Regions from separate parts of the Massilia sp. BKSP1R2A-1 genome, predicted to be linked through region 1. Evidence: predicted binding sites of a transcription regulator. Region 1 holds the regulator's gene; the other holds the start of a gene.
What was found. Region 1 encodes FNR, which switches genes on or off when oxygen is low (the NO sensors DNR and NnrR bind a similar motif). Its sites were predicted from a motif close to TTGATNNNNATCAA; they were not measured.
Positions count from the first base shown of each region.

Region 2: ACQ7JA_RS12300 (OmpW/AlkL family protein) is a predicted target of FNR. The motif match lies at 2,280-2,293, and genes of this name have one in related genera.

Region 1 covers NZ_JBOBRE010000010.1:101,549-108,890, reverse strand. The annotation lists gene ACQ7JA_RS16435 (VOC family protein) at 1-280, shown strand, start outside; gene ACQ7JA_RS16430 (metallophosphoesterase) at 330-1,163, shown strand; gene ACQ7JA_RS16425 (DMT family transporter) at 1,168-2,097, opposite strand; gene ACQ7JA_RS16420 (AraC family transcriptional regulator) at 2,155-2,913, opposite strand; gene fnr (fumarate/nitrate reduction transcriptional regulator Fnr) at 2,928-3,692, opposite strand; gene ACQ7JA_RS16410 (hypothetical protein) at 3,801-5,441, opposite strand; gene ACQ7JA_RS16405 (cytochrome ubiquinol oxidase subunit I) at 5,760-7,247, shown strand; gene cydB (cytochrome d ubiquinol oxidase subunit II) at 7,249-7,342, shown strand, end outside.
Region 2 covers NZ_JBOBRE010000007.1:38,588-45,929, forward strand. The annotation lists gene ACQ7JA_RS12280 (serine hydrolase) at 1-430, shown strand, start outside; gene ACQ7JA_RS12285 (peptidoglycan recognition protein family protein) at 437-1,048, opposite strand; gene ACQ7JA_RS12290 (CoA-binding protein) at 1,158-1,580, shown strand; gene ACQ7JA_RS12295 (glutathione peroxidase) at 1,664-2,254, shown strand; gene ACQ7JA_RS12300 (OmpW/AlkL family protein) at 2,363-2,974, shown strand; gene pabB (aminodeoxychorismate synthase component I) at 2,987-4,831, opposite strand; gene slmA (nucleoid occlusion factor SlmA) at 4,849-5,427, opposite strand; gene ACQ7JA_RS12315 (HAD-IA family hydrolase) at 5,453-6,181, opposite strand; gene ACQ7JA_RS12320 (TraB/GumN family protein) at 6,224-7,114, shown strand; tRNA gene ACQ7JA_RS12325 (tRNA-Thr) at 7,139-7,213, opposite strand; gene argB (acetylglutamate kinase) at 7,257-7,342, opposite strand, start outside.

The sequences.
Region 1 (7,342 bases):
CGACGAGCTGTTCGTCTCGAGCCGCAAGAGCCGCGCCGCGCAGGGCGTGCTCACCGGCCGCCACCACCTGGCCTTCCAGGCGCGCGACGGGAAGATGGTGAACGCCTTCTACTATGCGGCCCTCAAGGCCGGCGGCAGGGACAACGGCCGGCCCGGCGAGCGCCCCTACCATCCGGGCTACTACGGCGCCTTCGTGCTCGACCCCGACGGCAACAATATCGAGGCTGTCTACCACGGCAAAGCGAAGAGCAGCGCCCCTTTCGTGCGCATCACCTTCTGAGGGCCGCGCGGCGCAGGGTGGGCCTGAAACCCGCTATACTGCGCCGACCATGCGCATCCAGCTTTTCTCCGACCTGCACCTCGAACGCTACCCGGCGTTCGTCCCCCTGATCGACCCCGCCACCGACGTCGTCGTGCTGGCGGGCGACATCGGCTCCTACCAGTCCGGCTCGCGCCTCACCAGCGAGGACTTCGGCCTCGCACGCTTTTCGCCGCTGCGCGCGGGCGCCACGAACGCCCGGGTGCTCTACATCCCCGGCAACCACGAATTCGACGGCCTCGAATTCGACGAGGCCTACGCGCGCCTGCGCGCCACCTGCGCAGATCTCGGCATCGAATGGCTGGACCGCGAGACCCTCGTCATCGGCCACGTGCGCTTCATCGGCACCACCCTGTGGAGCGACTTCGATGCGCTGGCCGTGCAGGAGACGGTGCTGACGAAACAGCTGCAGCGCCGCGAAAAGGCGTTCCGGGCGGCGAACTACTACCTCGCCAAGAACACGACCCTGAAGGATGGCGTGCCGGTGCTGGCCGAAGGCATCCGCGCGATGTCGCTCGATTGCCAGGAATGGCTGCGCGGCGCCCTGGAGACGCCGTTCGAGGGCGCCACGGTCGCGGTGACGCACTTCGCGCCCAGCCTGCGCAGCGCCGATCCGCGCTACGGCCTCACGCCCGGCACCGCGGGCTTCTGCAACGCGCTCGACGCGCTGCTGCCGCTGGCCGATGTGTGGATGCACGGCCACCTGCACTGCGCCAACGATTACCTCGCCAGCGGCGAGAACGGGGACGGTCGCTGGTCCTGCCGCGTGGTGGCCAATCCGCTCGGCTACCTGAGCAAGGGGGAGCAGGAAGCCTTCCGCCCCGAGCTGGTCATCGACCTGTAAGGCTTCACTTCCTGTGCGCCGAGGCGCAGGACACCACGCCGCCCACCATCAGCACCAGCGCCGCCACCTCGAGCCCGGTCGGCCAGCGCGCCTCCCACATGAACCCGTACAGCGAGGCGAAGACGGTCTCGAACACGATCAGCTGCCCCGTCAGGGCCAGCGGCAGGCTGCGGCTGGCGTAGTTCCACAGGCCATTGCCCACCACCGAGCACAGGATCGCCACCGCCAGCGCCACGCCGCCGAAGCGCAGCCACTCGGCGCCCGCATGCCCGTCGCCGCCGAGCATGAAGGCCGGCACCGCGAGGACGACCGCTTGCGCCCCTGTCATGACGCCGGTGAGCAGGCTCCACTCGTGGGCCGTGATGCCGCCCAGGCGCGCCAGGCAGCGGCTGTTGGCCACCGCGTAGATGGTCCAGGATACCAGGGCGCCGACCGCGCAGGCCAGGCCCAGGGGCGCGCCGCCGCCCTGCGCGGAGGCCAGCGACTGCCAGGCGATGCAGCCCAGGCCGGCCGCGCCCAGCAGCAGGGCCGGGGCCAGGCGCCGCAGGGGCAGGGCGCCGTGGTCGCGGCTGCCGACCAGGGTGACGCTCAAGGGCAGCAGGCCGATCACGATCGCCGTCATCACGCCGCCGCCCGACTGCACGGCCTGGGCCACGAACAGGTAGTAGACGATGTTCCCGCACAGGCTGAGCCAGGCCAGCTGGCGCCATTCGCGCCAGCCCAGGCGGGGCAGCAGGCGGCGCCACATGGGGGCGACGAGCAGCGCCGCCACCAGCCCGTAGGCGAGATAGCGTCCTGCCGAGAGCTGCAAGGGCGTGAAGCCCGGCACGAGGATGGGGGCGAGGAAGACCAGGCCCCAGAAGGAGCCGGCGAGGATGCCGGCGCCGATGCCGAGCCGGGTGTCGTGAAGCGGGGTAGGCGATCGCGCGTGCATGAATTCTCCTGAAAGCGGAGATTCTGGGCTGCACGGCGGGCAGCATCTTGGCCGGGGCTACTGCGCCTTTGACCGCTTCTCGCGATGTTGCGTGCGGTAGGCGGCCGGTGTGGTGTCGAGCATGCGCCGCATCGCCCGCGTCAATGCGCTCTGCTCGGAGAAGCCGGCCGCCAGCGCGATCTCGGCGACCGGACGGTCGGTACTGCCGAGCAGCGTGCAGGCGCGCTTGAGGCGGCAGTCCAGCAGCCAGCCGTGCGGGCTGGCGTCCAGCTCCTCGCGGAACAGCGCGTGCAGGCGGCTCACGCTCAGGTTGGCCGCGCGCGCCATGGTCTCGGTGGTCCAGGGCAGGCCGGGATCGAGCTCGATGCGCGCGAGCAGGGCGGCCAGGCGCGAGGCGGGCCGGGGCGCGCCCATGCCCAGGGTATCGAGCAGCAGCGGCGCCCAGCCCTGCACCATCTGCGGCGCGAGCGGCTGGCTGTCCGCCAGGATGCCCATGAACTCGACCAGCTTGCGCGCCGCCGGGCCGATCCCGGTAAAGGGCCGCGCCAGCAGTCCGGCCCAGGGGCCGTGCGCGAAGGCCTCGGCCGCTACGTCGAGGATGAGGGAACGGTTGGCGACCCGGCTGTACTGGGAATGCCAGGCGCCGGGCGCGACCAGGGCCGCATGCAGGGGATCGAGCCGTTTCTCGCGGCCCTCGATCTCGAGCGCCACCTGGCCGCCGAGCGGCAGCACCACCTGGGCAAAGGCGTGGCGGTCGGCGTCACGCGTCTGGCCGTAGCTGCGCAGGTGCAGTTCGAAGCGCGGCGTGGGCTGCATGGAATATCCCGGGCTCAGCCCATCGGGCTGCACACATCGGTGCCGGCGGCGATCGCCTTGAGCTTGGCCGGGTCGAGCAGGGCGACTTCGCGCTTGTCGACCTCCAGCCAGCCCTGCTTCTTGAAGCGCGACAGCAGGCGGCTGATGCTTTCGATGGTCAGGCCCAGGTAGTTGCCGATATCCTCGCGCGACATGCGCAGCTGGAAGCGGTTCGGCGAATAGCCGCGCGCCGCGTAGCGGGCCGACAGGTTCACGAGGAAGACGGCGAAGCGCTGCTCGGCCCGCATATTGCCGAGCAGGAGCATGACGTTCTGCTCGCGCGTGATTTCCTGGCTCATGATGCGGTGGAAGTGGCGCAGCAGGGCCGGCACCTGGCCGAACAGCTCTTCCAGGCGCGAGAAGGGGATCTCGCAGACCTCGCTGTCTTCCAGCGTTACGGCATCGCAATGGTGGCTGCCGCTGATCGCATCCATGCCGAGCAGCTCGCCCGCCATCTGGAAGCCCGTGATCTGCTCTTCGCCGGCCGCATTCACCTGGTAGGTCTTGAAGTGGCCGAAGCGCACCGCATACAGGCTGCGGAAGGGCTCGCCCATCTTGTACAGGCGTTCGTCCTTGGCCAGCCGGCGGCGCCCGCCGATGATCTGGTCGAGGCGGTTGATGTCGGCATCCTCGAGTCCCATGGGCAGGCACAGCTGGTGCATGCTGCAATTGCTGCAGCTGGTCTTGAGGGCCTGGATGTTGAGCGGCGATTCGCCCGGCAGCGAGATGGCTTGGTTCATGGCGGAAAACGAAATGCTGACGAGGTCATTATAGACGGCTCGCCAGTTCCCGGCATTTCATTTTCTGGGAGGAAGCCGTCCGGGGCCGGCCCCGGACGGCGTGCAGGATTACAGATGGTGACGTCGTTCCGCCTTCATCCGGTAATACTCGCTACGGCCTTTCCGCACCACCGTGTCGGCGATCTGCGCTGCCTCGCCGGCTGCCTGGTTAACCGAGGCAAAGGCGTTCGGATCGTGCTTCAGGGCCTCGACGGTCTTGCGGGCCGGCTCGGAGCCGCTGAGGGCCAGGCCGAAGGTCGCCGATACGGCCAGCTCGGCCGCCAGGGTTTCGGCGCTCAGGGCCGTTACCCCGGTCCTGGCGGCATCAAGCTGCTCGAACGCCGCCTGCGGCGCGGCAAGGCTGCGGGCCAGGCCGATGTCGCCGGCAAGCTGCGCCAGGAAGTCGACCGCCGCCTGACTGGCCGAGCGGTTGGCCAGGTCGCCGAGCCGGATCAGGGCGATGTTCTTCGCATTGAAGACGGCGCGGCCGGTGCGCGGGCTTCTCACGAAGTCGATCAGGGCGCCGGTGGCGATCTCGCTGCCGATGTAGCCGAGGGTGGCCACGATCTGGCCCAGGTACTGCTCGTGCTTTTCCGGCTCGTTCACCAGCCAGTCGAGCAGCTTGCGCGCATCCGCTTCGCCATATTGCGAGGCCAGCTCCCAGGGCACGCCCTCGATCCAGGGCTGGCGGACGAAGTCGCGCACGTCCGCCGGCGCCTGCAGGCCCTGCATATCGCAGTTGCAGCCGCTGGCCGGCAGCACCTTGCCGGCGATGTTCAGGGGGCCGGCCAGGTAGGCCGCCGACTCGGCGGCATTGACCACGTTGTGGTCGGACCCGACCGACGGGAACATGACGGCGCGCGGGTCGTCGGTGCGGTGGCCCAGGCCGCAGTTGTGACCATACTCGTGGACCCAGATCAGGCCTTCCTGGCCGGCGTCGAAGCGCACCGCGGCCACGTTGACGTTGGCGCTGCCGACCGGGGCGCAGCCGATGATGTTGTCGCCGGGGCCGCCGCACCAGCGGATCGCCTGCACGACCTTGACCCCGGAGCCGGCCGTCAACAGCGCGGTCAGGTCGGCCGAGGTCGCGATGGTCGCCGGGACGGTTGCCGGCAGCACGCGGACCGCGCCGTTGCGAACGAACTGGACGGCCGTGGCGACGTCCGGGCCGGTGTCGTCGTTCTGCAGGATGGTGCCCATGTCGCCCAGGATCCGGTCAGCCTCGGCCTCGGATAGTAGAACGCTGCTGTGGCGGTGCACCGTCACCGACACGGTCCGGGTGCCGGTCACCGCCGGGTTCACCACCAGGTAGTCGGCGTAGATCGAGATGTCCGAGGGCCATTCGATATTGACCCAGATGTCGACCCCGCCCGCGCGCGGGGCCACGTTGTGGAGCGTGTAGCGGGCGGAGCCGATGAACTTGCCGGAATCGGGCCCGCCGCCCGCGCCTTCCGCGATCGACACGAAAACCTGGGAGCGGGTATCGACCTCGCCCCAGTTCAGCCGCAGCAGCCACTGGCCGCGCCGCGCGCCCCAGTCGTGCCGGTAGGTGAAGCCATTGCCGCTCAGGGCCGGTTGCAGGCCGCCGCTGCCGGTCTGGACGTCGGCCGTGGCCTCGGCCCAGGGGGCGGCATTGCCGGACGAGCCGGCGCGCTGCCGGGTGTCCAGGCTCATGACCGCGTCGCGGTCGAGACGATCGTTGGGCGCCATGTGAATCTCCTTTGCAAGGAAAGGTGAAGGACGAGACAAGCGAAACTGGAGTGAGCACGAGGAGGGATGACGGGCGGGAGCACACCGGGTGAAAGCCTGCGGTACCTGCCGGGTTCGTCATCGTCAGCCAATATAGACGAGCGCTTCGCCCCTGCACCGGCGATCTGCGTCGACATTAATCTGGGTCAGTGCCCTATGGTTTTCTGCCCAACTGGAAGCCGCGCACGATTGGACAAGAAACAAAAAACGGCAAGCGTGCGCACCCGTCCCGCATGCTAGATTCCGGACACCGTATCGGGTGAGAGCCTAGGAGCCTGCATGTTCGGTTTGTCTGCTTTGGATCTGGCGCGCGTGCAGTTCGCGTTCACGATGTCTTTCCACATCCTGTTTCCGGCGATCACCATCGGCATGGCGAGCTACCTGGCCGTGCTGGAGCTGTGCTGGCTGCGCACGAAGCGGCAGGTCTACGTCGACCTCTACCACTACTGGCTCAAGGTCTTCGCGGTCTGCTTCGGCATGGGGGTGGTCTCGGGCATCGTGATGGCATACCAGATCGGGACCAACTGGAGCTACCTGTCCGAGTTCGCCGGCAGCATCCTGGGTCCGATCCTGTCCTACGAGGTGCTGACCGCCTTCTTCCTGGAAGCGGGCTTCCTCGGCGTGATGCTGTTCGGCTGGAACCGCGTCGGTCCGGCCCTGCACTTCGCCGCCACCTGCGCGGTGGCCATCGGCACCCTGATCTCCTCGACCTGGATCCTGGCCGCCAACAGCTGGATGCAGACCCCGCAGGGCTATGCCATCGAGGGCGGGCGCATGGTGCCCGCCGACTGGCTGGCCATCGTCTTCAACCCCTCCTTTCCCTACCGCCTGCTGCACATGGTGATCGCGGCCTACCTCACCACGGCGCTGATCGTCGGCGCGGCCGCCGCCTGGCAGCTGCTCAGGAAGCGCGACAACCCGGCGGTGCGCAAGATGATGTCGATGGCGATGTGGATGATCCTGCTGGTCGCGCCGATCCAGGCGGTGGTGGGCGACTTCCACGGCCTGAACACCCTGGAGCACCAGCCGGCCAAGCTGGCGGCGATGGAGGGGCACTGGCGGAACGAGCCGGGCGAGGCCGTGCCGCTGCTGCTGTTCGGCATTCCCGACATGGAGGAGGAAAGGACGAAATACGCGATCGGCATCCCGCACCTGGGCAGCCTCATCCTCACCCACAGCTGGAATGGCCAGTTCAAGGGCCTGAAGGAGTTTCCCCGCGAAGACAGGCCGAATTCCCTGATCGTGTTCTGGAGCTTCCGCCTGATGGTGGGGCTGGGCCTCCTGATGATACTGCTGGGGGCATGGAGCCTGTGGCTCAGGCGCAAGGTGGCGGGAGAAGCACGGCTATGGCGCCAGCGCGCCTTCCTGCGCTTTGCGCTGTGGATGGGGCCGGCCGGCCTGGTCGCCATCCTGGCCGGCTGGACCACGACCGAGGTCGGGCGCCAGCCCTGGGTGGTCTACGGCGTGCTGCGCACGGCGGATGCGGTCTCGCCCCATGGCGCCGGTCCGCTGGCGCTGACCCTGGCCATCTTCGTGGTCGCGTATTTCTTCGTATTCGGGGCCGGCACCGCCTTCGTGCTGCGCATGATCCGCAAGGGCCCCCAGCACTTCGCGCTGCACTCCCCCGCACAGGGCGGCCCGGGCGAGGAGCGCACGCCGATGCGGCCGATCTCGGCGGCCGACGTGCAGAGCGACGACGACGACGAGGTCGCCAGGCCCGACCACCTGCCCGACATCAAGGGCAGCGACGCTGACAAGGAACGCTGACATGGGCATCGACACCACCGTCATCTGGGCGGTCATCATCTTCTTCGCCGTCTTCATGTATGTGCTGCTGGACGGCTTCGACCTCGGGATCGGCA
Region 2 (7,342 bases), on a different contig from region 1:
CGGCCGTCCGCCAGTGCCGGTGAAGCCGGCCTCGAAGGACGAGTTTTTCCTCCCGGGTGGGCTGGACTGGTTCTCCTTCCAGCGCGATGCGGGCGGCAAGGTGAGCTCCGTGACGGTGCACCAGGACGGCAATGCGCTGGTGAATCCGCGCAGCGGCGATGCGCCTGCCGCGCGCAAGGCGGTGAAAATCGCCAGTGCCGCGTTCGACGCCAGGGCAGGCCGCTACGAGCTGCGTCCGGGCTTCGTGATGGAGCTGACGCGTGACGGCGACCGTTACTTTGCCCAGGCCACCGGCCAGGGCAAGCTCGAGATCTTCCCGATGAGCGAGACCGTGTTCTTCTCCGACCAGGCCGATGCGGAGATCAGCTTCGAGGGCGATGGCTTCGTGCTGAAGCAGGGCGGGCGCAACACCCCTGCCCGCAGGCTGTGACGTGACTCAGCGGCTTCTCGCCTGTTCGCCGGCCAGGCGCAGCGCCACCTTGTGGCGGAAGTAGTCCTGCTTCACGTAGCGGTACAGGTTGGCGCCCGGGCACACGGTTTTATCGGAGTGGTCGCGGTGGCTCCTGATATCGTCCAGCGAGACCTTGTACTTCGCGGCCAGCAGCGCCATCAGCTCGACCACCGCATCGAGCTGGGCCTGGTTCGGCTCGACTTCCTCGAAATTGCCGACCACCTCGATCAGGGCGTGGCCGCTGGGGTCGTACTCGGTATTCGTGTCGCCCGCGTAATCGATCTGGCGGGCTTCGTACATGCGGCCGTCCAGGTCGATCACGTAGTGGTAGGGGATGTCGAGCCAGCCTTTGCTGGTGCGCGACCAGGTTTGCAGGCGGCGCAGGTAGGCCTGCGGGTCGGTGCCCGGCTTGAAGGGCTCGCCCTGGTGGTGCAGGGTGATCTGGGTGATCGTGTGGCGCCGCGCCTTGGTGGCGTCGGCCGGCGTGCCGCCCCACGCTGCGACGGGAACGATGGCGCGTTCGACCGCGGCCAGGGGCTCGGCGCCGTGGGCGGAGGACAGCACGAAGGCAAGGCAGAATGGCAGCAGGAGGCGCATGGACGTGTTCTAACAGGGACGAGTCTGCATCTTTCCACGATTCGTTCAGGAGCGCCAGTGCGCGATGTATATCTGATAAGCTGATGGCCACAACCACAACTTATCGATCATGCGCAGCATTTCCCACATTCTCAGCGACAGCAAGACCATCGCCATCGTCGGCCTGTCGAACAAGCCCGACCGCGCCAGCAACGAGGTTGCCGCCTACCTGCAGGGGGCCGGCTACCGCATCGTGCCGGTAAACCCGAGTTATGCCGGCGACACCATCCTCGGCGAGACCGTCTACGCCACGCTGCAGGAGGCGGCCGACGCCCTGGCGACCGGCGGCCAGCCGATCGACATCGTCGACTGCTTCCGCAAGTCCGAGGACATCCCGCCGATCGCGCGCGAAGCGATCGCCGTGCGCGCCGGCTGCCTGTGGATGCAGCTCGACATCGAGAACCAGGCCGCGGCCGATCTCGCGCGCGCCGCCGGGCTGGACGTCGTGCAGAACCACTGCATCAAGATCGAGCACCGCAGCCTCCAGGGTTGAACCGCGGCTCGCAGGGGCCGATCGCTTCCTGCGCAGGCGGCTGCGTTACAATCGTGGCATCGCCACCCTGGAATGCTGCCGCCATGTTCAAGACCTCCGCTTTTCTGCTCGCCGCCATCGCCGCCGCGAGCGTCCACCAGCCTGCCGCCGCCCAGGCGAGCGCAGCTCCCGTCGCTGCCCGTCCGGCCATGCCGGCCGCTTGCCCGGCCATCCTGAAGCAGAACTTCAAGCGCCTGCAGGACGACGCCCCGCAGGACCTGTGCCAGTACGCGGGCAAGGTGGTGCTGGTGGTGAACACGGCCAGCTACTGCGGCTTCACCAAGCAGTACGAAGGGCTGGAGAAGCTGTACGCGAAGTACGGCGGCCGCGGCCTGGTCATCCTGGGCTTTCCCTCGAACGACTTCGGCAAGCAGGAGCCGGGCAACGCGAAGGAGATCGCCGATCTCTGCTTCAACACCTATGGCGTGAAGTTCCCGATGTTCGCCAAGAGCGCGGTCACCGGCCCTGAAGCCAATCCCCTGCACGCCAGCCTCACCAAAGCCACCGGCCAGGCGCCGAAATGGAACTTCACCAAGTACCTGATCGGCCGCGACGGCAAGGTGCTGGACTACTTCCCGAGCAAGGTCACGCCGGAAGATCCGGCCCTGGTCGGCAAGATCGAAGCGGCGCTCTGAATAACCTTGATGTGATTGTGGGTATTTGATCCACATCAACGATTTTTTTGCGCTGCATCAATAAGCTTGCCTTCGTCACTGACGACAAAGACGAAAGGCAAGAAAAAGATGAAAGCAATGTTGAAGCATGTGCTGGCGGCGGTCCTCGCCGTCGCCGGTAGCCAGGCCCTGGCGCAGGACACGAACTGGCTCGTACGCGCCCGCGCGGTGCATATCGACACCGCCAATGAATCCTCTCCCCTGGCGGGCGCCGGCGCAGCCGACCGCATCCACGTCGGCACGAAGACGATCCCGGAACTGGACGTCTCCTACTTCTTCACGCCGCAGCTGGCGGCCGAACTGATCCTGACGTATCCACAGAAGCACGACGTCACCCTCGACGGCCAGCGCATCGGCAGCTTCCGCCACCTGCCGCCGACCTTGACGGCGCAGTACCACTTCGCGCCGCAGGCCAGCGTGCGTCCCTATGTCGGGGCGGGCGTCAACTACACCCGCATCTCGCGCGTGAAGCTGCTCGATGGCGCGGCCGACCTGGAGAAGGAAAGCTGGGGCCTGGCGCTGCAGGCCGGCGTCGACATCAAGCTGGATGCGCGCTGGTCGCTCAACGTCGACGTGAAGAAGGTGAAGCTGCGCAGCGACGTGCTGCTGGGTGGGGCGAGGGCGTCGGAAGTGCGGGTCGATCCGCTGCTGGTCGGCGTCGGCGTGGGCTACCGCTTCTGAGGCGGTTTCGATTTACGCTGCGGGTCCGTCGTCGACGATGACGGCGCGCAGCGGCCCGCGCAGGGCATTGCAGACGACGATGTCGTCCGCCTCTTCCAGCATCTCGCGCGTGATCACGCGCTCGCTCGCCTGCCAGGCGGGCGCTTCGAGCAGCACCGCGCGCATCACCCCCGGCAGCAGGCCGCAGGACAAGGGCGGCGTGTACCAGCGGCCGCCGAAGCGCACGAACACATTGCTGCGTCCCCCTTCCGTGAGTTCCCCCCGTTCGTTGAAGAACAGGGCGTCGAAGGCGCCGCGCGCCTCGGCCGCGCGCCAGGCCGCGTCGTAGCGGCTGCGCACGCCCGTCTTGTGGCGCAGGAAGAGGTCGCCCGAGCGGGTGGTCTCGTTCGCCAGCAGCAGCGCCACCGGCTCGTTCAGGGGCTGCAGCGGCGCGGACTGCGCCTGCATCCGGCCATCCGGCTGGACCGCCAGGCGCAGGCGGTGCAGCTGGCCCGCGCTCAAGGCCAGGCAGGTTTCGAGCAGCAGCGCGCGCGCCTCGCCCGGTTCGAAGGGATAGCCGAAGGTGCGGCAGGAGGCCGCGAGGCGATCCAGGTGCTGCTCGAGGTGGCGGCAGCCGTGTTCGAGGCTGGCGCGCAGGGTCTCGAAGATCTCGCATTCGTTGGGCAGGCTGGTCAGGAAGCGGGCCTTCAACTGGCATTCGGCGTATTCGGCCGCCGCATCGCTGTCGTAGACGATGCCGGCGCCCACGCCCAGCTCGCCGCGCCGCGTGCCGCCCTGGGGCGCGCCCAGGGCCAGGGTGCGGATCGGCACCGACAGGCAGAAATCACCAAACTGCGCGCCAAAGGCTGCGCCGTCCGACGGCGGGTCGAACCAGCCGATCGCGCCCGTATAGATGCCGCGCGGCGCCGGCTCCAGCTCGTGGATGATCTCCATGGTACGGCGCTTCGGCGCGCCCGTGATCGAGCCGCAGGGATAGAGGGCGGCGAACAGCTCCTCGAGCGTTGCATCGGGACGCAGGCGCGCCTCGACGGTCGACGTCATCTGCAGCACGGCGCCGTAGCGCTTCACCTCGAACAGGGCCGGCACCTGCACGCTGCCGGTGACGGCAATGCGTCCCAGGTCGTTGCGCAGCAGGTCGACGATCATCAGGTTCTCGGCGCGGTTCTTCGGATCCCGGGCCAGCGCCTGGCCGCGCCCGGCGTCGACCGCATCGTCGCCGCTGGCCGGCGCCGTACCCTTCATCGGGCGCGCCACCAGCGTGCCGGCTGCATGACGCACGAAGAGCTCGGGCGAGAAGGACAGCAGGGCTTCCCCGTCCGGCAGGGCCACCAGGGCCCCGTAGGGCACGCGCTGGCGCGCCCGCAGGCGCGCATACAGGGACACCAGGGGGCCGTAGGCCTCGAAGCGCAGGCGGTAGGTGTAGTTGACCTGGTAGGTGTCGCCGGCGGCGATGTAGTCGCGGATGCGGCCGATCGCCTCGGTGAACGCCGCTTCGTCGACGTTGGCGTCGATGCCGGCCACGCCGGCCGGTTCCAGGCTCGCGGCGCGGGTGGCGATCCAGGCCTCGACCTGGCTCGCTTCCATGTGCTCGCACTGTTCGAACAGCAGGACCCGGGCCAGCGGACCGTCGATCGGGTGGGCCGGCAGGTTCGCCAGGTGCGCGCCCAGTTCGTAGGTCAGGAGCGGCACCGCGTACAGGCCGCGCGCCAGCGCCGCCCCCATGTCCTGCAGCAGCTGCGGCCAGCCGGCGGTGTCCAGGCAGGACAGCGTGCCCGCGTGACGGCTGTACAGGCGCGAGCGCGCTTCGCCTTCGGCGCCGGCGTCGTCGAGCAGTGCGAAGACTTCCCGGGTGTCCATGATGCGAAGACGGTCCTTTATGCCGCCAGCAGCAGCGAGAGCTGCAGGGCCGTGCCTTCGGCCGGATTGTGCTTGAAGCCGCTCTTGGCGAAGCGGTGCCAGCGTCCCGTCACATAGCTCACCAGCAGGCTGGCGCGCGCCGCCACGTCGTCCTCGACGCCGTGGCCCTGGCTGACCGCCACCCGCAGCGCCTGGCGGCAGGCCATCTCGATGCGGTCGTAGAAGCCGTTCATGCGCGATTGCAGGCGCTCGTCCTCGCCCACCAGGGCGTCGCCGATCAGGACCCGGGTCATGCCGGGATTGTTGGCGGCGAAGCCGAGCAGCATTTGCAGGATGGCGTGGGCCTGGTCGATGCCGCGCTCCTCGCGCTCGGCGATCTGGTTGATCAGGCCGAACACGCTGGATTCGATGAACTCGATCAGGCCCTCGTACATCTGGGCCTTGCTGGCGAAGTGGCGGTACAGGGCGGCCTCGGATACCGAGAGGCGCGCGGCGAGGGCGGCCGTGGTGATCTTCTCGCCCTTCGGCTGCTCGAGCATCGAGGCCAGGGCCTGGAGGATTTGCAGCTTGCGCTGGCCTGGCTTGGTGCTTGCCATGTGATCCCTAGTGTTTGTTGTTGGTTTAGCGCAGACGGTGCAGACGCGCAGGCAACTGCCGCACGGATTTTACTTTGACATCGACGTAGCGGGGGCGTTTCAGGGTCCGCGGCAAGGCGGCACGGCCAATCGGATCGCTCATCTTGAGGTATTGGGTCACCCACACGGTGCGCAGGCCGAGACGGCTGGCGCTTTTCAGGTTGGCCAGGGTGTCCTCGACCAGGATGCAGCGGCGCGCCGCCACGCCGTGCTTGCGCAGCAGGCGGCGCAGCATCAGGCTGGACGGCTTGGGACGCAGCTGGCCGTGCACGTGCATGTGCTCGATCGCCACGTGGTGGGTGAAGTGGCGGGACAGGCCCAGGTGGCGCATCACGTCCGTCGAATAACGGGTCGGTGCATTGGTCAGCAGGATCTTGCGGCCCGGCAGACGGCGCAGCAGGGTGGCCAGGCCTTTTTCATGGCGCACCAGCTTGTCGAGCTCGCCCAGGTCGTGGGTCATGTGCAGGAAGTCGGCGCTGCACACTCCGTGGTGGCGGATCATGCCGAGCAGGGTGGCGCCATAGCGCTTCCAGTAGCCCAGGCGCGCGGCGTCCACCTCGGCCTGGCTGGCCGGCGTCACGCCATCGCCGAGCACCCGCGCGATATAGGTGTTCATATTGGCGCTAATCGCTGGAAAGATTGCATGAGATGCGTCATGCAATGTGTTATCCAGGTCGAATAGCCAGACGGGACTGGGGAGCGTAAGATTCGGCACTTTACTGCGGCACTTTACTTCAAAGCAACAAGGAGAAAAACAATGCGACGTCCGATTATAGTGGTGTTCTTCAGCCTCTTCCTGATGGCCTTCCAGGCGCTGGCGGGAGAACGGGGCGCGCTGTTCAAGGTCAGCAGCGGCGCCAATGCGCTCTACCTCTACGGCACCGTCCACGCCGGGCGTCCCGACTTCTATCCGCTCGAACCGCGCATCAAGGCGGCGATGGCGGCGGCGCCGACCCTGGCGCTGGAAGTCGATTCGACCGGCGACCAGGCGGCGATGGGCGCCACCATCATGAAGCACGGCATGTTCCCGTCCGCGGAGCAGGGCCTGGCCAGCCTCCCGGCCGAACGCCGCGAGCGCATCGGAGCCTCTCTCAGGAAGCAGGGCATCGAGCCGGCCGCCGTCGGGCAGCTGAAACCCTGGCTGCTGGTGGCGACCCTCGCGATGGTCGAAGTCGGGAAGCTCGGCTACGACCCGAAAATGGGCGTGGATGCCCACCTGGCCGGCCTGGCGAAAAGCAGCGGCAAGACCCGCATCGCCGAGCTCGAATCGATGGAATACCAGGCGGCGCTGTTCAACCGCATGCCGATCGGCGACCAGTGGACGATGCTGGAAGAGGCGCTGAACGATATGGAATCGGGCCGTCACGCACGCGAGGCGCGTGAACTGTTCGCCGCCTACGAAGGCGCCGACCAGGCGGCGCTGGACCGGGTCGCCAAGCGTCTCGAAGAAGACAATACGGTGGGCGGCAAGTTTACGCGCGACGTGTTGATGAACGAGCGTAACGGCCCGATGGCGGACAAGATCGTCTCCCTGGTCGGACGCGAAAACAATGCGGTGGTGGCGGTGGGCCTGCTGCACCTGGTCGGCAAGGGCAGCGTGCCGGAACTGCTGCGCAAGCGCGGCGTCAAGGTGGAGCGGGTGTACTAAGGGGAGGTACTACAGGGAGGGGAGTGGTGCCCTTGACGTGGATTGAACACGTGGCCTCTCCCTTACCAAGGGAGTGCTCTACCACTGAGCTACAAGGGCATTCAGGTCAATTTCCGTAGCGGAAATTTCCGCTACAAAAAATTTAGTGAGACCGGATCATAGTGCCAAAAGCCTGTTCGGTCAAGACTTCCAGCAACAAACTGTGTTCGATGCGGCCATCGATGATGT